Regions from separate parts of the Tumebacillus lipolyticus genome, predicted to be linked through region 2. Evidence: a T-box and tRNA genes for the amino acid it is inferred to sense, from the RefSeq annotation. Region 2 holds a T-box; the other holds one or more tRNA genes.
The links. The T-box of region 2 lies ahead of pheS (phenylalanine--tRNA ligase subunit alpha). A T-box ahead of a tRNA ligase gene usually reads a tRNA of that ligase, here a tRNA-Phe.
Positions count from the first base shown of each region.

Region 1: it has a tRNA-Phe gene. The T-box ahead of pheS (phenylalanine--tRNA ligase subunit alpha) is inferred to sense a tRNA for this amino acid. The anticodon was not compared.

Region 1 covers NZ_JBHUIO010000008.1:236,411-245,199, forward strand. The annotation lists gene ACFSOY_RS13630 (hypothetical protein) at 109-444, opposite strand; gene ACFSOY_RS13635 (DUF6236 family protein) at 478-1,230, opposite strand; tRNA gene ACFSOY_RS13640 (tRNA-Ser) at 1,423-1,511, opposite strand; tRNA gene ACFSOY_RS13645 (tRNA-Leu) at 1,531-1,615, opposite strand; tRNA gene ACFSOY_RS13650 (tRNA-Gly) at 1,648-1,722, opposite strand; tRNA gene ACFSOY_RS13655 (tRNA-Lys) at 1,805-1,880, opposite strand; gene ACFSOY_RS13660 (CoA transferase subunit B) at 2,379-3,038, opposite strand; gene ACFSOY_RS13665 (CoA transferase subunit A) at 3,069-3,761, opposite strand; gene gerPC (spore germination protein GerPC) at 3,934-4,161, opposite strand; gene ACFSOY_RS13675 (hypothetical protein) at 4,303-4,527, opposite strand; gene ACFSOY_RS13680 (spore germination protein) at 4,534-4,779, opposite strand; gene ACFSOY_RS13685 (Hsp20/alpha crystallin family protein) at 4,867-5,364, shown strand; gene ACFSOY_RS13690 (hypothetical protein) at 5,400-5,624, opposite strand; tRNA gene ACFSOY_RS13695 (tRNA-Ile) at 5,737-5,813, opposite strand; tRNA gene ACFSOY_RS13700 (tRNA-Phe) at 5,822-5,897, opposite strand; tRNA gene ACFSOY_RS13705 (tRNA-Glu) at 5,917-5,993, opposite strand; tRNA gene ACFSOY_RS13710 (tRNA-Thr) at 5,999-6,074, opposite strand; tRNA gene ACFSOY_RS13715 (tRNA-Ala) at 6,077-6,152, opposite strand; tRNA gene ACFSOY_RS13720 (tRNA-Leu) at 6,159-6,243, opposite strand; tRNA gene ACFSOY_RS13725 (tRNA-Gly) at 6,278-6,352, opposite strand; tRNA gene ACFSOY_RS13730 (tRNA-Lys) at 6,392-6,467, opposite strand; gene ACFSOY_RS13735 (aminotransferase class IV) at 6,546-7,367, opposite strand; gene pabA (aminodeoxychorismate/anthranilate synthase component II) at 7,352-7,939, opposite strand; gene ACFSOY_RS13745 (anthranilate synthase component I family protein) at 7,936-8,789, opposite strand, start outside.
Region 2 covers NZ_JBHUIO010000005.1:11,113-19,901, forward strand. The annotation lists gene pheT (phenylalanine--tRNA ligase subunit beta) at 1-2,404, opposite strand, end outside; gene pheS (phenylalanine--tRNA ligase subunit alpha) at 2,420-3,484, opposite strand; T-box leader at 3,540-3,785, opposite strand; gene ACFSOY_RS05245 (DUF2512 family protein) at 3,854-4,216, opposite strand; gene ACFSOY_RS05250 (TrmH family RNA methyltransferase) at 4,382-5,185, opposite strand; gene ACFSOY_RS05255 (potassium channel family protein) at 5,204-5,857, opposite strand; gene rplT (50S ribosomal protein L20) at 5,986-6,345, opposite strand; gene rpmI (50S ribosomal protein L35) at 6,387-6,584, opposite strand; gene infC (translation initiation factor IF-3) at 6,610-7,131, opposite strand; gene ytxC (sporulation protein YtxC) at 7,379-8,299, opposite strand; gene ACFSOY_RS05280 (sensor histidine kinase) at 8,420-8,789, opposite strand, start outside.

The DNA.
Region 1 (8,789 bases), on a different contig from region 2:
CTCGATGAAATCCTCCAATGAACTCTTTACTCAAAGTGCACCGCTCTTGTGACATTCTCAACAAGCAGGAACTGCATAGAATACCTCCTTCTATAAAAAATATTCTTTTCACTTAAATCCATTCCATCGATTCACATAAAATACATAAGAAAACGGGTTTTCTCGTATCTCACGCTTTCGCTCATTATATCCACGAATTAATACAGTCGCAACTGCAATCACACCGGCACCAGCAAGAAATCCAACTTTCATTTCATTGCTTGACTGGCTAAATGCTACAGCACCTCCTGATGTTAGCAGAGCTAGACCATCCATATTCCTTAGTTCTGTCATACTCTTTAATGATGTAAGAGTTGAGCTGATCCTGCTTTCTCCCAAAAGTCTTGTCAAATCATTGCATCCCATCTCCATGCTCTCTTTGTAATCAAATAAAATCTCATTCATTTCCTCTCGACTCTCTGCCTTTCTTAATTTCCCCTATACAGCATTCAACTCTTTCAGGAAATGAGCTAACTCATCTTTCCGATTCCTTTTGAAAGCAACAATATCACGAATCGAAACGTGGGGAGCTGGAGTTGGCAAACAGTTCCTTAAGGAGACCATAATTGCGGGTTTAGCAATATCATGATCTCCATTTATCGCATCGAACAATATTTTCTCATGAACTTGACTATGAGTTGCCGGGGTAAACCCTGCTTCCAAACCTATGTATTTCGCCATTAGTCCAACAAAAACAGTTGCAATATTTTCGTCAATTTCATGCCAACCGTCATTTTCTACTCCCGATAATTTGCTGATACTTTCTAACGCCTCCTTGACTTCGGGTAAAAGTTTTGACTCATGGATTAAATTCTTGACCGCTCTTCTCTCGATCCATTTAGCTTTTTCATTATGTAAAACAGTTCGGGAACCCTTAGTGGCCCGTTTAAATCCTCCATATCTTCTTTTCCATAAAGAATACTGAGGAGAAGTCAAAAACTCAAAGAATTCATGCTCAAAATTCTCCCTCAATCGAAAATCACCTCGATACAGGAAATCTTGAGGATTAAATGCCCTGAATTGCCCCTCATTTATCAAGTATTCGATATCCGGTTCATTACTCAAGCCTTTATAAAAGTAGTCACTGCCGAATGGAACAATTGAACCAATCTGTCTTGAATATAGTAAGGTGCGTTTCAACCACGCTCGATCAGGAATCGAAATAGTTGGATAATAAATGATATTTGGCATAGGTCTATCTCCTTAGTAAAATTTCTTTTCTTTGATTATAACATTTAAGAACATTCTCCCACATCAACGGCATTTTAAAAATTATTATATAGAATATCCATATCGACTACACACCCTTGCTAACTCGACAACAAAAAAGAGTCCATGCGGTCTATCCACATCTGTGGAAAAACCTCATGAACCCTTACAAATTGGCGGAGAGGACAGGATTCGAACCTGCGTGGGGTTGCCCCCTAACGGTTTTCAAGACCGCCCCGTTATGACCACTTCGGTACCTCTCCGCGTATGAAAAGATAAAAATGGTGCGGTCGAGAAGACTCGAACTTCCACGGGGAAACCCCACACGCCCCTCAAGCGTGCGCGTCTGCCATTCCGCCACGACCGCATGTCAAAGTGTTGCTGATCAAGTTGTAAAGATGGAGCGGAAGACGGGATTCGAACCCGCGACCCTCGCCTTGGCAAGGCGATGCTCTACCCCTGAGCCACTTCCGCGTACAGGATGTACCGCGTCCAACGTTGCGACAGGACGTCGCGTTCTTAGTTGGACTACCTTCATAAGGAAGATAAAAACAAGTGGTGAGCCATGAAGGACTCGAACCTTCGACCCACTGATTAAAAGTCAGTTGCTCTACCAACTGAGCTAATGGCTCCTGTCATGCTGCTATATATCATGGAAACTTTAACCGTGTCGTACAGCGCAGGAAGCGCATCGACAGAATGTAATATATCATTTCTCTTCGATGAATGCAATACTTTTCATCGAAATCGCTTCATGAAAATGATGGGTACAGCCTTAGAAGACCGGCCAATCCTCATGCCTGCGGAGAATAGCAAACAATAGCGTAGCAGACGTGTGGCCACTAATGCTCATGCCCTTCACCACCAAAATAGCACCAAAGCAGAGATGCATTTCATAACGAATGCACCAAACTGAGCGTGCCCACACCATGCCTAATGGAAATCTGCATAGCAATGCTTATAGAATACATACTCAGGATCGTTGTCACGAAAGCAACACCTGCTGAGAGAATCGATTGCTGAACTCGCATACCCCACTCAAAGCAAAAGAGCCTCGCTCACCACGAGGCTCTTCCAGCAAACCACAAGCCAAACCACAAACCGAACCACAATTCCAACCAACAACCAGCCTAGATCGTGATCTCCTTGACACCTTCTGCCGGGATGATCAAGGTCGGCTCCGTCTTGGACTGAATCTCTTCCACCGTATGGCCTGGCGCCACTTCGCGCAGGACGAGACCTTCCTCAGTCACATCGAGCACCGCCAGATCGGTGATGATGCGGTGCACCACGCCGCGGCCGGTCAGCGGAAGCTTGCACTCGTTCAGGATCTTCGCGTCACCATGCTTGTTGTTGTGCTCCATCGTGACGATCAGGCGCTTCGCGCCGTGCACGAGATCCATCGCGCCGCCCATGCCTTTGACCATCTTGCCCGGAATCATCCAGTTGGCCAGGTCGCCAGCTGCCGATACTTCCATCGCGCCGAGAATCGCGATGTCGATGTGACCGCCGCGGATCATCGCGAACGATTCTGCCGAGGAGAAAAACGCAGCGCCTGGGATCGCGGTCACCGTCTCCTTCCCCGCGTTGATCAGGTCCGCATCCACTTCTGCATCGGACGGGTATGGCCCGATGCCGAGCAGACCGTTTTCAGATTGCAGGACGACGTTTAAGCCCTCCGGAATATGGTTGGCCACCAAGGTCGGGATGCCGATGCCGAGGTTGACGTAGAAGCCATCTTGAATTTCTTGCGCTGCACGTTGAACGATTTGGTCACGAGTCAATGCCATTGTAAGCTCCCCTTTCTGCTCCGTTCCCGATTACCCTTGACGAGTGGTACGACGTTCGATGCGCTTCTCGAAATTGCCTTGGACGACGCGCTGAACGTAGACGCTCGGGGTGTGGATTTGATCCGGATCAAGCTCGCCGACTTCGACGATCTCCTCAACTTCTGCGATGGTGATCTTGCCTGCTGCTGCCATCATCGGGTTGAAGTTTTGGGTGGTCTTGCGGTAGATCAGGTTGCCCATCTTGTCCGCTTTCCACGCTTTGACGATCGCAAAGTCTGCTTTCAGCGGGTATTCGAGGATATATTCTTTGCCGTCGATCACGCGGGTCTCTTTGCCCTCTGCGATCGGCGTGCCGACTCCGGCCGGCGTGAAGAAGGCGCCGATGCCAGCACCGCCCGCACGGCAGCGCTCTGCCAGCGTCCCTTGCGGCACCAGTTCCACTTCCAGCTCGCCGGAGAGGAATTGGCGCTCAAACTCTTTATTCTCGCCCACATAGGACGCAACCATCTTTTTGATCTGCTTGTTTTGCAACAGAAGTCCCAGACCCCACTCGTCCACACCGCAGTTGTTGGAGATCACGGTGAGATCCTTTACGCCTTTGTCGCGCAAGGCGATGATCAGGTTCTCCGGAATGCCGCACAGGCCGAAACCGCCTGCCATGAGCGTCGCGCCGTCGTGAATATCTGCAATCGCTTCTTGTACACTGTCATAGACCTTGTTAATCACGGTAGTACCTCCTTATGTATGTCCCTGAATACTCAGAACTTTAGGGCTGGTAAGCGCTTTCGACACACCAAGTATGATTTCGCTATCAAGTATAATTCTTCCTTCCTCCCTATCATAGCTGAAATCGAGCCGAAATGCCAAAGAAACTGCCTGAAAAGTGCGGGCAGTTTCATCTCGGTGAACCTGGCATCTCAAAGGGCATGTTTTCTACTGCTTCCTCGTCGAGCGGCGCGATGATCCCGATGTTCATCGTGCCGCTCATCTCTTTGATGTGCAGGGACTGCACCTGATAGACCAGCTTCCTAATCTTCGTCACACCCTGTTGCTGGGCGATTAGGCGCCTCATCAGTAGGTTCTCCTCTTCCAGCGCTTCGATACGCCTTTGCAGTTGGCACATCGCCCCCCATACGTCCCACTCCACCCTGATCACCACGATTCTTTCGCTTCGGCGTCACAACCCAGTTTTTTCCGATGTTGATCATGCTGTCGCTGAGCTCACCAACCTTCAGCTCTTGTAAGTCAAAGCGCACTTTCATCTTCATCGCGAGCTCCACGCTTTTTTCTGCTGTACAAAATCGACCTGATCGCGATCGTCAACCTTCGATTGATAGAAAACCTGATTCGTGTTTCCCATCACCTCGCCCATGCCTTGGTTCATCCGTGACTTGGCCCTAAGCCCTGTCTTGATGCTCGGCCCAATGTTGACGAAGGAGCGATCGACGGTGTTGACTTTCACATTGCCCACATGAATCTCCACTGGCATCCTGCCTCACCTCACAAGGGATGGAAGTTTGGTGATCGAAGTGTCGCGGCTCGGTGCATCGATCCGATCGCGGTCATCGATCTTCGACTTCACGCGCTTCTGCTCGTTGCCATCTCCGATCAACTGACCATAGCCTTGGTTGTATTTGGAGTTGTTTTTCCAATCGTTCAACAGATTCTGTCCGACGTTCATCGCCGAAGCGTTTTCGATGTTGTTCACTTTGATGCTGAAGATGTTGATCGTAAAAGACATCGCAACCACCTCTTCGCTCTCATGTTGTTACGCTATGTGAGATGGGCGCATATGGTGAATGGAAGGCGCATCGAAGGAGGGAATGCGATGAAGAACTCCCGCTCTTTTGGCAAATGGGAATCGCACGCGCGGCAGTTCTTCGGGGATGATTTTTGGGAGGATATGCTTTCGGTATTTCCCGATGAAAATGCAGAACCTACAACATATGAGGAAGCAGCACCACCAGCGCCCGCACAGAGGGCAACCGCGCCTGCGGTGGCGATGTATCGAACGGAGCGCGAAGTGATCGTGCATGTCGAATTGCCAGGTCTCCACAACCTCGATGCGGTCGATCTCTATGTCGAAGGTAACCACTTGGTGGTGAGCGGTCAGATGCCGCGTCGCTTCCCTCCAGAACAAACTTTGGTATCAGAGCGATTTTTCGGGGAGTTCCAACGCGCCATTCCACTGCCCGACCGGGTCGAAGAAGACCAGATTCGCGCTCGGTATCACAACGGTCTGTTGGAGATCACCTTGCCGCTCATTCGCAAACGACCGAATGAATCGAAGAAGCGGATTCCGATTCAGCGCAACCCACCACCATAAAAAATCGCCGGGAGCGAATACCCGACGATTTTTTACTAAATTATGCTCGTTTTCATGACGGGCGCATCGAGCGCGTCGCTGTCCTGAATCATCGTCGCACCTGTAAACATTCCGTTGCCATCTCCGTTCGCTTCCCCTGCGCCATAGTTCTGTTTGGAAAGCCCATTCCAGTCGGCCACGAGCAGAGGGCCGATGTTGACATATCCTTTGTCAACGTTGTTGACTTTGAACGCCATGATGTTGATTCCACCGATCGGCACCTATCCTTCCCCCTCTCCGTTATCAACAACGTATGCCAAAACAAAAAAGCGGTGTCATGAGACACCGCTTTCAAACGCATTTCTTATAGGCTGAACCCTTGTACAGCATAGATGGTGGGCCCAAGAAGATTCGAACTTCCGACCTCACGATTATCAGTCGTGCGCTCTAGCCAACTGAGCTATGGGCCCAAAAAACATGGTGGCTCGGGACGGAATCGAACCGCCGACACGAGGATTTTCAGTCCTCTGCTCTACCGACTGAGCTACCGAGCCAAAATCTGTAGAAGAAACATGGTGACCCGTACGGGATTCGAACCCGTGAATGCCGCCTTGAAAGGGCGGTGAGTTAAGCCGCTTCTCCAACGGGCCAAACGTGGTGCCTTCAACCGGAATCGAACCGATGACCTCATCCTTACCATGGATGCGCTCTACCTACTGAGCTATGAAGGCGCTGGTGGAGATAAGCGGATTCGAACCGCTGACCCCCTGCTTGCAAGGCAGGTGCTCTACCAACTGAGCTATACCCCCAACATCTGGTGCGGTCGAGAAGACTCGAACTTCCACGGGGAAACCCCACACGCCCCTCAAGCGTGCGCGTCTGCCATTCCGCCACGACCGCATGTCGATCTGTGCTGCTGATCAAGTTGTAAAAATGGAGCGGAAGACGGGATTCGAACCCGCGACCCTCGCCTTGGCAAGGCGATGCTCTACCCCTGAGCCACTTCCGCACGTGAGACTGTCGACATCGCGTCGACCATCTCGACTGATGGTGAGCCATGAAGGACTTGAACCTTCGACCCACTGATTAAAAGTCAGTTGCTCTACCAACTGAGCTAATGGCTCGTGTTTCGCCAGTGTTGCGGCGGCGACAAGAGATAATATATCATGCTGAGTGGTAGAGTGCAAGAGGGTATTTTAAGATTATTTCTGGAAAAGCGATTTCCATCTGCTGATCAGCTCTCGCGTGATCGGCCCGACCTGCCTGTCACCGATCGGCGCTCCTTCGACAGAGGTCGCCGGGAGCACGCCGACCACCGACGAGGTGGTAAACGCTTCTGACGCATGCGCGATGTCGGCGAGCGTCAAGCGCCTCTCCCGCACCGGAAGCTGTCTCTTGACCCAATCCCGCGTGATGCCCGGCAGGATGCCAGCGTCGAGCGGCGGGGTGCACAGTTCGCCATCGATCACAAAAAAGAGGTTGCTGACCGCCCCTTCTGCGATCGCCCCATCGCTCGTCAATTGAATCCCTTCGGCAGCGCCGCGCAGCTCCAGCTCGCGATAGGCGAGCAAGCTGTTGAGGTAGTTGAGCGTCTTCGCCCGCACTGGCGTCTCCGGCGAGCTGCGCACCGTCTCCAGCACGATCAGGTCGCGCCCGCTGTCTGGCGGCAAGACCAGCTCCTTGACATAGATGACCAGCGTGGGGACGCTGCAGCTCTTTCCGCTCGGGCCGAGCGCTCCCACGCCGCGGGAGACTGTCAGCCGCACGTACGCTTCCTCCAGTTCGTTCGCCTGCACCGTCTCATGGATCGCCCGTTCCAGCTGTTCATCGCTCCAGGGAATCGGAATGCCCAGCCACTCTGCCGACTCGCGCAGCCGGCAGACGTGCTCCTGCCAAAACACCGGAGCGCCGCCTGCGGTGCGCATCGTTTCAAACAGCCCTGCCCCGTACAAAAAACCGTGATCCAAGACGGACAAGCTCGCCTGTTCCAGCGGCAGGACGCGATCGTTTAAATAGACGAACATGAGAGCCCCTGCCTTTCGAGGAAGTTGCGCAGCATCGCCTTGCCATGTTCGGTCAAGATCGCCTCCGGATGGAACTGAACCCCTTCGACAGCCAGCTCTTTGTGGCGAATCGCCATGATCTCCCCCGCATCTGTCCAAGCGGAGATCTCAAAACAGTCGGGCAACGTTTCGCGCTCGACGATCAGCGAGTGGTAGCGACAGACGTTGAGCGGAGAAGGCAATTGATGAAACATCGTCTCCCCGTCGTGCTCGATGCGCGACGTCTTACCGTGCATCAGGCGCTCCGCTCGCACGACGTTACCGCCGAACGCTTGGGCGATCGACTGATGGCCGAGGCAGACGCCGAGCAGCGGGATTTTTCCGGCAAAAGCGGTGATCACCTCAAGCGACACGCCCGCTTCATTCGGCGAGCAGGGCCCGGGTGAGATGACGATCACGCGCGGGTTGAGCTGTTCGATCTCCTGCACCGTCACCTCATCGTTGCGCTTTACGACCAACTCCTGTCCCATCTCGCCTAAGTATTGAACGAGGTTGTAGACGAAGGAATCATAGTTGTCGATCATCAGGATCACAGGCGTTCTCTCCCCTCGCTTGCAGCTTGTTCCGCATTTTCGATCGCCACCCACAGCGCTTTCGCTTTGCGCATCGATTCATGGTACTCGCGCTCCGGCACCGAGTCGATGACGATGCCCGCTCCCGCCTGCACATAGCCGACGCCATCTTGCACCTGCAAGGTGCGGATGACGATGTTCAGCTCCATATCCCCATCGAAGTCGATCCAGCCGATCGAGCCGGTGTACAGACCGCGGCGGGTCGGCTCCAACTCCTCTAAGATCTCCATCGTGCGAATCTTCGGCGCGCCGGTGATCGTGCCGCCGGGGAAGGTCGCGCGGATCACATCGAATGCGTCCCTGCCACCATGCAAGCGGCCGCGCACGTTGGACACGATATGGAAGACGTGCGAATACGCCTCGATCACCATCAGCTCGTTCACTTCGACCGAGCCAAACTGACAGACGCGACCGAGGTCGTTGCGCTCCAGATCGACCAGCATGATATGTTCGGCGATCTCTTTCTCATTGCTTTTTAGCTCTTCCACCGCGAGCCGATCCTGTTCCTCTTCGCCTGTGCGCGGGCGAGTTCCGGCGATCGGTCGGGCGTTCACTTCCCCTGCGAATAGGTTGACCAGCAGCTCCGGCGAGCAGGAGACCACCTGCAGCTCTGGAAAGTGCAGATAGCTCGCGTAAGGCGAGGGATTGATCTGGCGCAGGTGCTTGTAGATCTCATAGGGTGCTGCGCCGAGCGTGCGCCCTTGCCGCATTGACAGGTTCACCTGAAACACGTCGCCGCGCGAGATGTATTCTTGCACTGCGGTGACCGCCTGTTCGAACCCTGCTTTGGTGAAGGAATAGCTCCAGTCCT
Region 2 (8,789 bases):
GGCGTTCCTTCAGCGCGAGAAGCACTTTCTCATGCACAAGCGTCACTTCTTCATCTGTCAAAGTGCGCTCGCCTGAGCGATAGACAAGCCCGTAGGCGATCGATTTTTTGCCCGCCGGCACTTGGGAGCCTTGATAGAGGTCGAAGATGCGCGCGCTTTCCAGCAGTTCGCCTCCCGCCTCGGCGATCGTGTCGAGCAGCTGTCCTGCCGGAACGTCCACATCGACCAACACGGCGATGTCGCGCTCCATGCTCGGGAACTTCGGCAGCGATGCGGTGACGGTGGTCGCCCCATGTTTCGCTGCGAGCAGCTTCTCCATGTCGAGCTCAAAGTAATAGGTCGGTGCAAGCTCTGCCGCCTCTTCCGCCTCTGGGTGCAGACCGCCTACATAGCCGAGCGTCAACTCCCCTTGGAAGATGCGAGCGGTGCGCCCAGGATGCATCCCCGGCAACTCGGTGCGCTCATAGCTCACCCCGGTGATCCCGAGGCCGATCAACAGGTTTTCCACAATCCCTTTTACGGCGAAGAAGTCGACCGCACGCTCTTTTTCCCCCACTCCGACCGGTGCGAAGCTGCCGGTGATCACGCCTGCCGCCCGCAGATGCTCCTGCGGAAGCTCCGTCTGATCGTGCGCCGGGGTGAACACTTTGCCGACCTCGAAGATGGCGAGATCTTGCACGCGGCGGTTGCGGTTGTATTGCACCACTTCGACCAGCGATGGCAACATGTGCGTGCGCAGCGCGTTGCGCTCTTCGGAGAGCGGATGCATCAGCTTCAGTTGGTTTTCGTAGCCGGCGGTAGCGAGGCCGAGCTTTTCGTAGTTTGCGATGTTGATGAACGAATAGGTCACCACTTCGGTCAAGCCCATGTGGATCAGCAGTTCGCGCGCGGTGCCGCGCAGCTTTTGGATCGGTGTGAGCTGACCTTGCACCAGCGGCCCTTCCGGCAGCGTCACCGGGATCTGATCATATCCATAGACGCGGGCGATCTCTTCGATCAGATCCGCCTCTTTAGCCATGTCCGGTCGACGGGTCGGCGCTGTGACCAGATGGGCGCCATCCACTTTTTGATCGGATACTGCAAAGCCCAGACGCTTTAAGATCGCGATCATTTCCGCTTCGGCGATCTCGGTGCCGAGCAAGCGGTTGACGCGCTCCGCGCGCAGCGGCAGCACGGACGGCTCGATCTCTTTCGCCACCACTTCCACCGGCTTGCCTGCGATCTCGCCACCTGCCAGCTCGACGATCAGCTCGGCAGCCCGCAGCATCGCGTTCACAACCATCGCCTGATCGATCATCCCTTTTTCAAAGCGCTTTTGCGCCTCCGAGTAGAGGCCGAGCGCCTTGCCGGTCTTGCGGGTGGTCGACGCGTCGAAGTATGCCGACTCCAAGACGATCGTCGTAGTGTTGTCGTCCACCTCAGAGTTCTCACCGCCCATGACGCCGGCTAAGCCGATCACCTTTTCCGGGTCTGCGATCACGAGCATGCTCGCGTCGAGCGTCCGCTCCACGCCATCGAGCGTGACATGCTTTTCCCCTGCTTGCGCTTGGCGCACGATGATCGTCCGCTCCGCCACTTTCGACAAATCGAACGCATGCAGCGGTTGCCCCAGCTCAAACATCACGAAGTTGGTCACGTCCACCACGTTGTTGATCGGACGCACGCCGACTGCGAGCAGCTTGGCTTGCAACCACAGCGGCGATTGGCCGACCTTCACGCCTTGGATCACCTGCGCCGCATATTTGGAGCAGTTCTCCGACTCGATCTTCACGCTGACCGGCGAGTCGCCGCTCGCCTCTGCGCGCTGCGCTTCGTTCAGCTTGACCTCGCGCCCGAGCAGTGCGGCCACTTCGTAGGCAACACCGCGGTAGTTGAGCAGGTCGGAGCGGTTCGGAGTCAGCTCAAGCTCCAACACCACATCGTTCAGGTAGAGGTAGTCGGTCACGTCCGCTCCGATCGGAGCATCGCTCGGGAGGATGTACAGACCTTCCGTCTGATCTTTCGGCAGCAGCTTGATGTCCATGCCGATCTCTTTTGCTGAGCAGAGCATCCCTTGCGATTCAATGCCGCGCAGCTTTGCTTTTTTGATCTTGAAGTCATTCGGCAGTTCCGCTCCGATCACCGCGACCGGAACTTTCTGACCGGGCGCGACGTTCGGCGCACCGCAGACGATCTGCAGGTGCTCGCCAGTGCCTGCGTCCACCGTGCAGACGCGGAGCTTGTCAGCATTTTCATGCGGTCTCGTCTCCAGCACGTGGCCGATGACAACACCTTTCACACCAAGATTGAGCGGGGTGAACACCTCGACCGGCACCCCTGCGTCGGTCAGCAACCCCCCGAGTTGCTCAGGAGTCAGATCGTCGATCTCCACATAGTCACGAAGCCATTGATAGCTGATTTTCATCGTTTTTCCCTCCTGCTACACCCGAGACTTGAACTGCGACATCAAGCGAACATCGTTCGTATAGAAATGGCGGATGTCTTCGATGCCGTAACGGCGCATCGCGATTCGCTCAACACCCATGCCGAATGCGAATCCGGTGAACTCTTCCGGATCATAGCCTGCCATCTCCAGCACGTTCGGGTGCACCATGCCCGCGCCGAGGATTTCGATCCAGCCGGTCTGCTTGCAGACGCGGCATCCATCTCCGCCACAGGAATAACAGGTCGCATCGACCTCTGTCGACGGCTCGGTGAACGGGAAGTAGGACGGGCGCATCCGAATCGCCACATCATGGCCGAACATCTGCTGGGCAAACGTGGTCAGAATGCCTTTCAGATCGCTCATCCGAATGTGACGGTCGACGACCAGACCCTCGATCTGCATGAAAGCGTGCGAATGTGTCGCATCATCATCGTCGCGGCGATAGACGCGCCCTGGAGCGATGATGCGCACAGGTTGCGGCGAAGTTTCCCCGCGCTGCTTGGCCGCCTCCACGTTGGCGCGCAGCACCCGCCCTTGCACCGGCGAGGTGTGCGTGCGCAGCAGCATGTCTTCGGTGATGTAAAACGTATCCTGCATATCGCGAGCCGGATGATTGCGCGGCACGTTCAGCGCTTCAAAGTTGTTGTAGTCTGTCTCCACCTCTGGCCCTTCTGCCACCTGAAAGCCGAGGCCCAGGAAAATCTCCTCCACCTCGCGAATCAAGCGGGTCAGCGGATGCTCGCTGCCGAGCGGAATCGAGCGGCCCGGCAACGTGACATCGATCGTCTCTTCGCGCAGTCGCTTTTCCCGCTCCGCCCGTTTCAACTCCGCCTCCTGCCCGTCGAACGCGCTCTCCAAGCTCTCGCGCACTTCGTTGACCAGTGCGCCAACGATCGGGCGCTCTTCTGCGCTCAAATCTTTCATGCCGCGAAGCGCTGCCGTCAGCTCACCTTTCTTCCCGAGATAGGTCGCTTTCCATTCGTTCAACTGGTGCAACGACGACTGCTGCGTCAACTTTTCTAACGCCTGTTCTTTCAGCGCCATCAGCTGTTCTTTCATCATGGGTCCCCCCTGCTTTCATTCATTCGGAAAAATAAAAAAAGACCTTCATCCAACAAGGGACGAAAAGTCTTCGCGGTACCACCCTATTTGAGCAAGGCAAAAACACCTCGCTCCACTTCACTGTTCGATAACGGCAGTCTGCTGCCGGCTTGCCCTACGCAGGAACTGTAGATTCCCTTCAGGCAAGCAGCTTCGGAGTGAACTTCAGCCATCCGTGTCTGCGTGAGGATGCTCCCAGTCTATGACATCCTCTCCCTGTACGCGCCCAGATGCTTACTCTCTCCTTCATCGCTGTTCAAATGCTGTTAGATTGTGCTATTTGTAACATAGTATAGTACAGAGCATAGCGCTTTGCAACTGTTCTCGCTAGCCGATCGGCTCATTTGCCTTTTTGACAAACTGAAAGTGGTAAAAGATTTCGATGCCGGCGACAAGAATCCCGACAAACCAAGCGAACGTCCAAGAAACGCTCATGCCTGGCAAGAAATAGTTGCCCGCATAGATCACCAGCGTGGTCACCACCAAGTCGAAGGCGACCGCGACGATCTGGTTGATCACACGAGGAATGATCAGGTCTGAAACATATCCGATCACCGCGACGATCAAGCCGAGGATGAGCGAATGAAAAAAGTTCATCGTCCCCCAGAGCGGGAAGAACAGTGCGATAAAAGCGATGGCTGCCACCGTCGATACCAGTTTGACCGCAAAGGCAAGCAGATGACTGTTCATTGTGCACACCTCCTTATGCAAAGTTTGCCCTGCGCTCGCTTTGAACATGCACCCGCCCTCCCCGCTCCTGCGCACGCTACCGCCCGATGCTGATCCGCCCCTAACTGCTCACAGCATGAAAAAAGACACCTGTACAGGTGTCTTCGATGTTTTCAACGCTGTGTGTTATTGAGTCCGCTGGCGCAGTGCCTCATACATCATGACGGACGATGCGATCGCCGCGTTGAGCGACTCCGCCTGTCCGGGCATCGGCAGCGAAATGTTGTGATCGACAAGCGCCGCGACACCTTCGCTCAGACCGTGCGCTTCCGAACCGATGACGAGCACCGTCCCTTGCGTGAAGTCGTGCTGAAAAACGGTCTTGTCCGCTTCGGTCGCAGTGCCGACGATCGTCACGCCCTGCTCTTTCATCAGCGGCAAGAACGTTTCCAGATCCACCTCGAACAGCGGCAGATGATAGAGGGAGCCCATCGTCGCCCGCACCACTTTCGGGTTGTAGAGATCGACGCACGTCTTGCCGAGAAAGACGCCGGACGCGCCGACAGCGTCTGCTGTGCGAATCATCGTCCCGAGGTTGCCCGGATCTTGAATGCTGTCCAAGACCAGATACAGCGGGTTGGTCTTGTTTTGCAAAAACTGGCGCGGGTCGCCCACCGTCTGCTTGATGATCGCCACCACGCCCTGTGGGGTTTTCGTATCTGCCACATGTTCGAGCACCTGCTCGGTCACTTCATACAGATTGGTGCCCAGGGATGCGACCCCGTTGACGATCTTGTCATAGCGGCCGGACTGCAAGTCACCGCTGATCAAAATCGCTTCGATCGGCGCTCCTGAGGCGACCGCCTCTTCGACCAGACGAATGCCCTCTGCGAGATACATCCCCAGCTGTGTACGATATTTTTTTTGCTTCAGCGAAGCCCAATCTTTGACACGGTTGTTTTTCACCGACGTGATCTGTTCAAACCTCATCCGACAAATGCCACCCTTTTATCTGTTTTCATCAAGCTCATCCAAATCTTCATTCTTCCCAACCACGACCAGAACATCCCCGTTGTGCAGAAGATCTGTCGCGATCGGCGAGATGTTGATATCCTTGCCATGCTTGATCGCCATGACGTTACAGCCATAGCGACGGCGCAGGTCGAGCTGCTCCAGCGACTTGCCGACAAACTTGCTCGGCACCTGTATTTCATAGATCGAGTAGTCTGGGGCAAGCTCGATATAATCGAGGATGTTTGGCGAGATCAGATTGTGCGCCACCCGATAGCCCATATCGCGCTCCGGATAGACCACCTTGTCCGCTCCGATCTTCTCCAACACCTTGCCATGCAGTTCGTCTTGCGCTTTGACGACGATAAACTTCACCCCGAGCTCCTTCAAGATCAAGGTGGTCAAGATGCTATTTTTCACATCGTTGCCGATCGCCACGATCACCACGTCGAAGTTGCGAATCCCGATCGACTTGAGCGCGTTCTCGTCTGTCGAGTCGGCTGTGACCGCATGTGTGACCAGGTCGGCGATGTCCTGAATGCGGTCATCATCCGAGTCGATCCCGAGCACATCGTTGCCCATCTCATAGAGCGTCCGCGCCACAGAAGTTCCGAAGCGGCCTAAGCCCACCACCGCAAACTGCTTTGCCATTCTCTCTTCCTCCTTGCCAGAGTCAGCCACGTTCTGGAAGTTACTCTCTGTAGCATACCCTGAACTTTCCTCGCTCACAAGAGCGAAAAAGAAAAGACCTGCAGATGCAGGTCTTTCATCGCGTCATGTTACGCGTTCACTTTCGATTTTGCCAGCGTTGCCAGCTCTGCAAACGCGTTTGCATCGTTTACAGCGAGGTCAGCCAGCATTTTGCGGTTCACTTCTACGCCTGCAACTTTCAAGCCGTGTACCAGCTTGGAGTAGGACAGACCGTTGAGGCGAGCTGCCGCGTTGATACGAGCGATCCACAGTTTGCGGAAGTCGCGCTTCTTCTGGCGGCGGTCACGGTATGCGTACAGCAGGGACTTCATGACCTGTGCGTTTGCAGTTTTAAACAGACGATGCTTGGAACCGCGGAAACCGCGTGCAAGCTTCAGGATTTTCTTATGGCGACGGCGGGTAACAATACCACCTTTTACTCTCGGCATTCTAATAAACCTCCTATGCTGTGTTCAAGCAGAAAATAATATTACAGGTAGGTGAGCATTTGCTCGATGCGTTTTTGGTCCGATTTGTGAACGGTGCCACGCTTGCGCAGTTTGCGCTTCACCTTTTGCTCTTTGTTGGAGAACATGTGGCTGGTGTATGCATGGCTGCGGGAGAGCTTGCCAGAACCGGTACGCTTGAAACGCTTCGCCGCGCCGCGATGAGTTTTCATTTTGGACATGGTGCGAACCTCCAATTGCTTGAATTTAGTTGTTGGTGACTTTTGGCGAAAGGATGATCATCATCGAGCGGCCTTCCAATTTCGGTGCGCGCTCGAGGACTGCGATCTCTTCGCATTCCTTCGCCAGACGGGTGAGAACTTTGATCCCGATCTCTTGGTGCGTGATCTCACGACCGCGGAAACGAACGCTCGCCTTCACCTTGTCGCCTTCGTTTAAGAATTTGACCGTGTTGCGCAATTTCGTTTGGAAGTCGTGCTCTTCAATGTTCGGGGTCATGCGAATCTCTTTGATGGAAACGATCTTTTGGTTCTTACGAGCTTCTTTTTCCTTTTTGCTCTGCTCGTACTTGAACTTGCCGTAGTCCATGATCCGGCATACGGGAGGCTTGGCCGTGGGTGCCACGTTTACCAAGTCGAGGTTCTTGTCAGCCGCGATCTGAAGCGCATCGCGAAGGGATTTAATCCCCAGCTGATCACCATTGACGTCGATCACCCGCACTTCACGCGCGCGGATGCCCTCATTGATTTGAACATCGTCTTTGCTAATAACCTGTCACCTCCAGTGTGAATGGCCCAACCTTGCTGGTGAAGAAAAAAGAAAATGCGCGATGTATTGGTGAAAATACATCCCGCATGGTTACAGACGAATATAAAACTCGCGCTGAAACGATCACATAACCCGGTCGCAGTCTCCTGTGGACGCTCTGCGGGTGAGAAGCGGGGTGCTTCTTCTTTCTCCTAGCCGATATGCCATTAAACTTCTCTATGTAATATAACTGATCGCCCGATCGCTGTCAACTATCTTTTGCCTGTTTGTTCAGCAACTCTTCCCACCGCTGCACCGACTGGCAGAGCAGACAGCCGCGACAGACGACCGACCGGTCGGCGAAGAGGTGCTCGACCGTCTCGACCAAAGAGGAAACCGCATCGCTCGATTCGCCGAGGTGAATGTACAGCTTCTCCGGCGCGAGCGAGATCAGCGTGCTCATCAACCGATCCTCCGCAGAAAGGGCGATGTCGCTCCCCGGCGCGGACGAATCCCCGCTCTGATCGAGCTCGACCAGCTTGCCTTCCGCATTGAACAGCTTGACGGTGCGCTCATCTGTGCAGATCATGTGCAGCAGGGGAAGTTGCGGTTCCTGCGCGTTCAAAAAATACCGCATCAGCTTGACGAACTCCTGATATTCGAGATCCATCAGATATTCGTCGATCGCCTGCAAGGCGACGCGATGTAGATCTTCATGAAAAGCTTGCAAGCGAAAGCGCAACAGCCCATCGATCAGCAGCTCGCCTCCCTCGTGCCAGACCTCCGCTGCCGATTGGGCGATGTGGCTTGCTCGAAGCGGATTGCCATCCTCGTCGAGCAGCCCTGCGAGCATCTCGACTGCCGAAGCGGACAGATATTCGATCTCATCTTCCCCATAATAATAAAAATCACTTGCCACGATCCTCTGCAGCTCATGTCGCTCCCACACATCGGTGATGTAGTCTGCAATCCCTTCGGCAAGTGCCTCGATGGCTCTCCGTGTGAAGTTGTCCGCTCTTCCTTCGCTGGTCCCGATGATTCGATATGTAAAAAACGTATACTTTCCGCACCGATGTTGCTCACCGCTCAACCGGATGCCCGACTTTCGCTCCAGTTCTTCACGCGCACCCTCAAGTCGCGCACAGAGCTCGCCTGGGTGTTTTTCCACCCCAACGGTCAGCTTTTTCATAGCTTCCCCCCTACCTGATCGCTCCTGTCTGTCCTAAGATGTTATGGATAAGTGTATGCAGTTGGTGAGGATTCTATTCGCACGGGCCTATAAATAAAGCGATTCCTGCGCGGAACCGCTCTATTTTTTCCCCGGCAGCTGCACGGTGAAGGTCGTCCCTTTGCCGATCTTGCTCTCGGCGCGAATCGTGCCTTGATGCGCTTCGACGATCCACTTGGCGATCGAAAGCCCAAGCCCGGTGCCTCCATCGGAAGAGGTGCGCACTTTGTCACCTCGGTAAAAGCGGTCGAACACAAAGGGGAGATCTTCCGCTGGGATGCCCGCCCCCGTATCTTCGACCACGATCTCCACTCCGTGTGAGGTGCGGCGGCAGATCACGTGCACTTTGCCTTGCTCCGCCGTATATTTCAAGGCGTTATCGAGCAGAATCACCAGCAGTTGTCGCAGGCGCGCCTCGTCCGCTTCCAATTGAATGCCCGGATGGAGATCG